DNA from 2 places in the Paenibacillus sp. 22594 genome. Region 2 is predicted to be linked to the other one. Evidence: riboswitches for the same ligand, from Rfam matches in the RefSeq annotation. Region 2 holds a riboswitch; the other holds the start of a gene.

Region 1 (4,153 bases), on a different contig from region 2:
AGGATATTGATCTGCATAAGCTTGCGGAGAGCATGCGCCGCCAGGTGCTGATCGATGGCCGCAACGTGTACTCCAAAGAGCAGATCGAGGGCACCGGGCTCGAATATCATTCCGTCGGCCGCCCGCAAATGGGGGGCCTGAGCGGCTACTCCCCCAGCGTAGCCGGTGCGGTCTAATCCTTTGATCTTATCTGCTCTTGCCTGCAGCCCAAACAAGCGGCAATGCTGGATCTTTAGCAGGGCGCTTCGCCTGCGGGTGAAGCCAGTTGAAGGTTAGAGGAATTCACTGTAGCTGGCTACAGTGAAAATGCTGCTTGGGAAGCTGTTAAGGGAAGGAACGGAGAGGAATTTTGGAACTGTAGGAGCGTAGCGTCCGCCTTTGTCTGCAGATTTCCACCGTGACCAGCGGTTTAAATCAAGAAATCTGCAGACAACAGCGGCCGAAAGTCCAAACATTCCTTGCAGTGACTCCCGCAACAGTTGACCTTAAACATTGTCATGCAGCATAAAGCGAGAGTGGCATTCCTATCCTTCATGCGTCAGCCACCCGGCAGAAGCTTACGATAACAATCCGATATTTTCGCGACAAAACATAAATAGGAGGGTTCACATATGAAACTGGTACTTCTATCTGGCGGCTCTGGTAAACGTCTCTGGCCTTTGTCCAATGATTCACGTTCCAAGCAATTTCTGAAGGTACTGCAAAGTCCGGCAGGTGAGCCGGAGTCCATGGTACAGCGTGTATGGAGACAGCTGCAGGAGACAGGGATGGCGGAATCCTCCTACCTTGCGACCGGCCGCAGCCAAGTGGAGATGATACAGAGCCAGCTCGGCACAGAAGTGCCAATCATTGTGGAGCCGGAACGCCGTGATACCTTCCCGGCCATCGCTTTGACTGCAGCTTATCTGTATTCGGTGGCAGGAGTGTCTCCCAGCGAGACCGTGGCCATTTTGCCGGTCGATCCTTATGTGGAGGCATCATTTTTTGACACCGTCGTCCAGCTTGAAGCAACGATGGAACAAAGCGGCGCAAACCTGGCGCTGATGGGTGTTGTTCCTGAGCTGGCTTCTGAGAAATACGGCTATATTATTCCTACAAGCGACGAGGCGGCGGCAAGCGGCTATCTGCAGGTGAGCCATTTCCAGGAGAAGCCGGACCGTGTACAGGCTGAGGAACTGATCAGCAAGGGCGCGTTGTGGAACTGCGGAGTATTTGCATTCCGCTTGGGTTATTTACTGGATATTTTGCAGCGTAAAGGTTTGCCTTTGAACTATGAGGAGCTGCAGAAGCAATATAAATTGCTGGCTTCCATCAGTTTTGACTACGAAGTGGTGGAAAAAGAGGAGAATATCGTCGTTCAGCCGTACGCCGGTTTCTGGAAGGATCTTGGCACCTGGAATACCCTCACCGAGGAAATGAGCAGCAACCACGTGGGCAAAGGGTTCGTGACTGCCGATTCTGAAGGAACCTGCCTGATCAACGAACTGGATATTCCGATTACAGTCATCGGTGCGAAAGATTTAATCATCGCAGCCAGCCCGGATGGCATTCTGGTTACTCACAAAGCGGAAAGCCCGCGGATTAAGGAAGTGCTGAAGTCTTTTGAACAAAGACCCATGTACGAGGAACGCCGCTGGGGCCACTATAAGGTTATTGATTATGTGAAATATGATGAGGGCAACGAGGTGCTGACCAAGCGGATTTTCATAGCCGAAGGAAAAAACATCAGCTATCAGCTGCATCACAAACGCAGTGAAATCTGGACGATCGTCAGCGGGGAAGCCAGCATTGTGCTGAATGAGAAGATGCATAATGTGAAAGCGGGAGATGTTGTGCGCATACCGGAAGGCACGAAACATGCAATCCTGGCGTTGACCGATGTGGAGTTCATTGAGGTGCAGACCGGTTCAGAGCTGGTAGAAGAGGATAATATCCGCATCACACTGGACTGGAAAGATATTGCTCTTCAGCAATTTATTTCGTGAAAATAGCAGCGCTTAACGCGCTGTAGAATTCGACTGAACCGTCCCGGAACCTGTGTTGGGTGGTCCTAAACATAGGGCTAAAATATCTATTTACCCAATTGTGGCAAATCCAAAACAGGTATTAAGAACCATTTATTAAGAAAAATTCATTAATGCTCTAAACTAAAAATTTAATAGAGACGATACTTACGGTAAGAGGGATAAATCCTTCCAAAACGAAAAAGGCAAACCTAATCGAAAGATAGGGACGCAAAGCTATAGGGCCTTCGAAAGAGTGGCAGCCTGGCTACCGAAAGGAAGATGAATTTTGACAACTTACCGTAAGTCGCGTCTGCTGTGCACCATTTTAACGATTGCCCTGTTGTTGACTGCTGTACCACTGGGTTTGGGGGCTGCGCCTTCGACCGCAGCTGCTTCGAGTTCTTCAGCACCGGTTAATCCGGATGCTTCAGCTGAAGCTGTCAAGCTGCTTGACAATCTGTACACCATTTCCGGAAAAGGCATTATCACAGGCCAGCATGACTACCTGGAGAGCCCGGATGAGTTCAGTAACAAACTAAAGGGAACCAGCGGACAATTCGCTGCCCTCCACGGATTCGAGCTTGGCGTGATCAGCGGCCAGTCGGAAAGTACTGCAGCAACTCAGCGCAAAAATGTAGTGAACAGTGCGATCAACTGGTATAAAAATGGCGGCATCGTCGCCATGACCTTCCATGAGCAACTGCCCGGGACCTCCTATCTGTGGTCCAATGTGCAGAAGACGCTCAGCCAAGAGGACTTCAATAAGTATGTAACACCTGGAACAGCCCAATACAACAGCCTCATCGCCGATCTCGACAAAGTGGCGGTTTCGCTCAAAAGCTTGCGGGACGCGGGCGTTCCTGTACTTTGGAGACCTTACCACGAAATGAACGGCAACTGGTTCTGGTGGGGGAAGAAAAACAATTTTGCGGAACTTTGGAATATTATGTATGAGCGTTTTGTGGGCGTTCATCAATTAAACAACCTGCTGTGGGTATGGAACCCGAATGCTCCCAATGCCTGGTCTGATCCATACGAACTGACCTATCCGGGAGCGGGTAAGGTAGACGTCCTTGCAGCAGATATATATAACAATGATTATATGAACAAGTATTATGACAACCTGTTGATCCTCGCGAACGGCAAACCCATTGCTATCGGCGAAAATGGTGAAATGCCAAGTACAGCCAAGCTCCAGCTTTCCCAGAGAAAATGGGTATACATGATGAACTGGGGAAAAATGCTCTATGAGAATAACAGTACAGATACCATCAAAAATTTTATGAGTGACAGCTACACAGTATCGCTTAATGAATATAAAGCTGGGGTAGTGCAGACACCTGCTCCAACTGTCACACCGACGGCAACGCCAACACCAACTGCTACACCGACGGCAACGCCAACTGCAACACCGACTGCTACGCCAACTGCCACACCGACGGCAACACCAACGCCGACTGCTACGCCAGCGCCTGTACCCACAGCAACGGTAAAGCCAATAACCACTCCAGCGTCCGGTGATACAGTACAGACGCCTGTTGTGAATGGACTTCACGGAGAGTATTTCAACAACATGACGCTTTCAGGCACACCTGCAATGGTCCGTGACGACGCTCTGCTTAATTTCAACTGGCGTCAAGGCTCACCGGCCAGCTCCATAAAGGTGGATGGGGTCTCGGCCCGCTGGACCGGGCAGATCAAGCCTTTATACAGTGAGACCTACCAGATTATCACTACTTCTGACGATGGTATCCGTGTCTGGATTAATGGCATAGCCGTAATCGACAGCTGGACCAAGCAGAGCGGAACCGAACGTTTCGGAAGTATCGCTATGACGGCTGGACAGCTCTATGATATCAGAGTGGAATATTATGAAAATGCAGGCGATGCCAACATTCGTTTGATGTGGCAAAGCGCAAGCCAGGTCAAAGCGACTGTCCCAACAAGCGCATTGTTTGTAAATACGTCAGCAGCCAGCGTAAGCAAAACATCGCTGGCGCTTGTAGAAGCACCAACACCAACACCGACACCAACACCAACACCAACACCAACACCGGTGCCAACACCTACACCAACGCCGGTGCCAACGCCGGTGCCAACGCCGGTGCCAACACCAACACCGACACCAACACCGGTGCCAACACCGA
Region 2 (4,153 bases):
TTTTTTGCTCTTCTGGAGAGGGGAATAGGCACAAGATGAAATGTCTCACGGTCCGGCAGCCTTGGGCCACCTTAATTGCTCTTAAGGAAAAGCAGTTCGAGACCCGTTCCTGGCAAACAGCATACCGTGGTGAGCTGGCTATTCATGCCGGGATGGGGATCGACAAATCCGCCTGCAGGCAGGAGCCGATCCAGTCGGCTTTGGCACGGCATGGATTCAGTGCAGACAACCTTCCTCTCGGAGCCATTATCGCTACAAGCCGTCTGGCCGACTGCTACCAGGTGACGGATGAGGATTCCGGAGCGGGCTGGCCGGGCGGCAATGAATTTGCTTTTGGCGATTATTCACAAGGGCGTTATGCCTGGAAGCTGGAAGAGGTAACGGCGCTTGTTCATCCGATTCCCGCAAAAGGCAGGCTGAGCTTCTGGGAACACCCTGTGCTGGAGGGAGAGCAGTGAACCGCTGGGCTGTACAACCTTTTGGCATAATCGAAATTTATTTAGCGGCCCAAGCCATTATTGGGTATGAACCGGCTGACTCGCGGGTAATCTTCTTATAAGGCCGTTGGTGCAGCCAATGAAATGAACCCCGCGTGATCATCAGGATGATAAGAAAGGGCGTATGCATAGGAAATGGGAAGTCTCCTTATTGCGTGGCTTTGTATGCTGTGTTTGTATTTTTCGTTCGAGGATAAGGTTAGCCGGAAAATTATCTTTCCCGTGGCGCTGGTCGTTTTTTTAGGCACCCTGGGCTATTGGAAGCTTTTAATGTAATTTTTATGTAATTATAAGCTTGTTTTCAGGTTAAGGATATATATTGAATGTACCAGACACTCCCCAGTGTTTATAGATAGCTTACAGGGTCTTGCCAACTCCCTTGGCGAGGCCCGTTTTTTTTATTTTGTTTGACTGACCCTAAGTATTTATAAACAAGATCAATAAATGTGATATTTTTCACAATAAAATACGAAGAATTATTATATATTAAATTTGAAATACTAAAGATTAAAGTGTAAGAAATAAAGCACCCCAAAGAGGAGAATGATGATGAGTCATGAAGGAAGTCTCCGCCGTGGTTTGGCATTTGGTTTATTTTTGAGCATTCCGTTATGGATGTCGATGATTGGCTGGATTCAACTGCTGTAACATACCAATCAGCTATATTCGCATTGTCTGATTACGAGAGCGCATATAGCATACATAGAGGTGGATCAAGAACTGCTTACGGTTGTTTCCGTGGCAGTTCTTTTGTTTTTTTTGCAAGTCTGGAGAATATTAGGCGTATAGTTCAATAATACTATTTTTAATATTTTAAATTTCAGATAAAATGCAGGTTTGGGACTTTTTAAGAGTAATCCTTAGATCCGACGCTATTTCGTATGCAAGTGAAGTTTTGGTGTATGTAAGCTATAATCCCTTATGTACAAAGGGTTGTCCAATATCTGTATGTGCCAAGCACCTGAAAAAACACTAAAGGAATAGATTGACAATAGGGGGGTGGAGGGATAAACTGGAACTAGTTCGAAAGTAACAATTGTCATAGACTACATAAGAATCGCCAAATTACACACCATCATGTATAAACGCAAACTGTTCGAAAGGACAGGACGCAAAGTCAGGAATCTAATGCCCGCAAGCAGGGGCTATGATCGTCCGGCCGCCGTGAAGCTAACCCTTCGTGGCGGTTTTTTTGTTGTTATATGTTTTTGGCGAAATCATAGAATAAGTTACTAGGAGGTGCATGCGATTGAAAAAAAGAACACAGAAGGCAGCAGCTCTGTTACTGACAGGGGTGTTGATATTGGGCAGTACGATTACTTGGGGATGGAACGTTAGTGCAGCGGCTAATATGCCGTATACCCCAACACCTGTTTTGGGCGTTGCCGGCAATTTTAACGCATTTATATTTGGGGATTTCACGCAATCATATGATCAGATTCATGGAAGGCTTGCGGCTGAAGGGAATATTACTTTGCAAGGGTACGGTGTATCCAAGGATGCGCCTGGCGGGGATGTGCTGGTTGCAGGCAAGAATCTCAGTCTGACAGACGGTACAATATATGGCGCAGCAGTATATGGCGGCAGTATAACCAATACACGTGCAGACCTTAAGGAAACTCCCCGGAAGGGAACACCGATTGATTTTGCAGCCGAGGAACAGTTTTTGATACAGCGTTCGGATGAATTAGCCGCTTTGCCGCAGACACAGCCTTTTGTAAAAGAATACGGGAAGATCACCATTAACGCTCCGGATTCCTATAATGTCATTCGTCTGGCCGCTGCTGATTTGGCTGATGCCAATGGCTTGCAGTTCAACATAACAGGTGATGCCACCGTGGTTATTAATGTGAGCGGGAGCTCGGTGAAGATTCCTAATTTTCAATTCTGGGGAGGCAAAGCCCGTAAGGTACTGTTCAATTTCTATGAAGCTGCTTCTTTGAATATTGGGAATACAACCATTGAGGGCACCATACTGGCTCCTCATGCCAGCGTCTTTTATGATCACGCAGAACTTCATGGCACTCTAATCGCAAAAGCGTTCAGTGGTTATGTGCAGATGCACCACTATCCGTATGACGGGTCGGAACCACCTATAAAGCCAACACCAACACCAAGCGCATCGACATCACCAACACCAAGCGCATCGACATCACCATCGCCGAGCGCATCGACATCACCAACACCAAGCGCATCAACGTCACCAACGCCGAGTGCGTCAACGTCACCAACACCAAGCGCGTCGACGTCACCAACGCCAAGCGCGTCGACGTCACCAACGCCGAGCGCATCGACATCTCCAACGCCGAGCGCATCGACATCACCGACACCAAGCGCATCTGCATCACCGACGCCGAGTGCATCGCCAACGCCGACAGCGCCACCAAGCGCGTCACCAACGCCAAGCGCGTCGACGTCACCAACACCTAGTGCATCGGCAACGCCAACGCCGACAGCACCACCAAGCGCGTCTCCAACACCAAGCGCGTCTCCAACACCGAGCGCATCGACATCACCGACGCCGAGTGCATCGGCAACGCCAACGCCGACAGCGCCACCAAGCGCGTCACCAACGCCAAGCGCGTCAACGTCACCAACACCGAGTGCATCGGCAACGCCAACGCCGACAGCGCCACCAAGCGCGTCACCAACACCGAGCGCATCGACGTCACCAACGCCGAGTGCATCGACATCACCAACACCAAGCGCATCGACGTCACCAACGCCGAGTGCATCGGCAACGCCAACGCCGACAGCGCCACCGAGCGCGTCACCAACACCGAGCGCATCGACGTCACCAACACCAAGCGCATCGACGTCACCAACACCGAGCGCATCGACGTCACCAACACCGAGCGCATCGACATCACCAACACCAAGCGCGACACCATCACCGGTGGTGAACCCGTCGCCTACGCCTACAAGCGTAGTAACACCGACACCAACGTCAAACACTACAATCATTTTTGTTCCGGTAACCGTGCCAACACCAACGCCAACAACGTTAATCGGTACGATTGTAGACGATACGGTAATCAATGATGATCCAATACCTTTGGGGCCGGTGGCAACGCTAGCTCCATCTCAGCCGACAGCATCACTCCAGCCTACACCAGCTCCTGCCCCTGCTCCGTCAGCAACAGTAACACCGAAGTCTGGGGATGAAGTGATACTAGATGATGAGATTCCTTTGGGCAGTGTGGATACACCCGACAAGCTGCCGCAGACCGGGGAATCCAGTCCGGCACCTTATTACATCGCCGGTCTGGGAATAGCAGGCTTGGGCTTGCTGCTCAGCAGAACAGCAAGAAGCAATAAACGCAAACGGTAAAAGTAACTGGAAGCCATATAGATGATGGAATACTTCATCGTAACGGGTTAGAGGATATAATTCACAGCAGTAAAACAAGTGATAAAAACAGGGCCCCTTCACCATGAAGGAGTCCTGTTCTTTTGTTTGGTCATTTAATGAATTTTTCCAGGATTCAGCTGGATTTCCAGTTGGTCCCCGAGCCATGTTATACTATGCAAAAATCGGGTGGCGCTAAGGCCACTCTTAAGTGGGATTCCATTTTACCGAAGAAAGGTGACAAACATTCATGTGGAGTGTAATTATAATTGCCGCCTTGCTGATCATTGCTGGCGGTGTGACTTAT

What was found. A riboswitch is a leader RNA that binds a small molecule or an ion and turns the genes downstream of it on or off. The one in region 2 is predicted to bind cyclic di-GMP.
Region 1: linked by a shared signal. The riboswitch ahead of ACTJKB_RS16430 (PA14 domain-containing protein) and the one ahead of ACTJKB_RS24850 (choice-of-anchor A family protein) in region 2 are both predicted to bind cyclic di-GMP.

The regions. Positions count from the first base shown of each region.
Region 1 is NZ_JBQENA010000004.1:504,746-508,898, reverse strand. Features, by position in the region: gene ACTJKB_RS16440 (UDP-glucose dehydrogenase family protein) at 1-176, shown strand, start outside; gene ACTJKB_RS16435 (sugar phosphate nucleotidyltransferase) at 612-1,985, shown strand; cyclic di-GMP riboswitch class I at 2,199-2,279, shown strand; gene ACTJKB_RS16430 (PA14 domain-containing protein) at 2,293-4,153, shown strand, end outside.
Region 2 is NZ_JBQENA010000009.1:174,856-179,008, reverse strand. Features, by position in the region: gene ACTJKB_RS24855 (ASCH domain-containing protein) at 36-458, shown strand; cyclic di-GMP riboswitch class I at 1,574-1,664, shown strand; gene ACTJKB_RS24850 (choice-of-anchor A family protein) at 1,747-3,828, shown strand; gene ACTJKB_RS24845 (alpha/beta hydrolase) at 4,097-4,153, shown strand, end outside.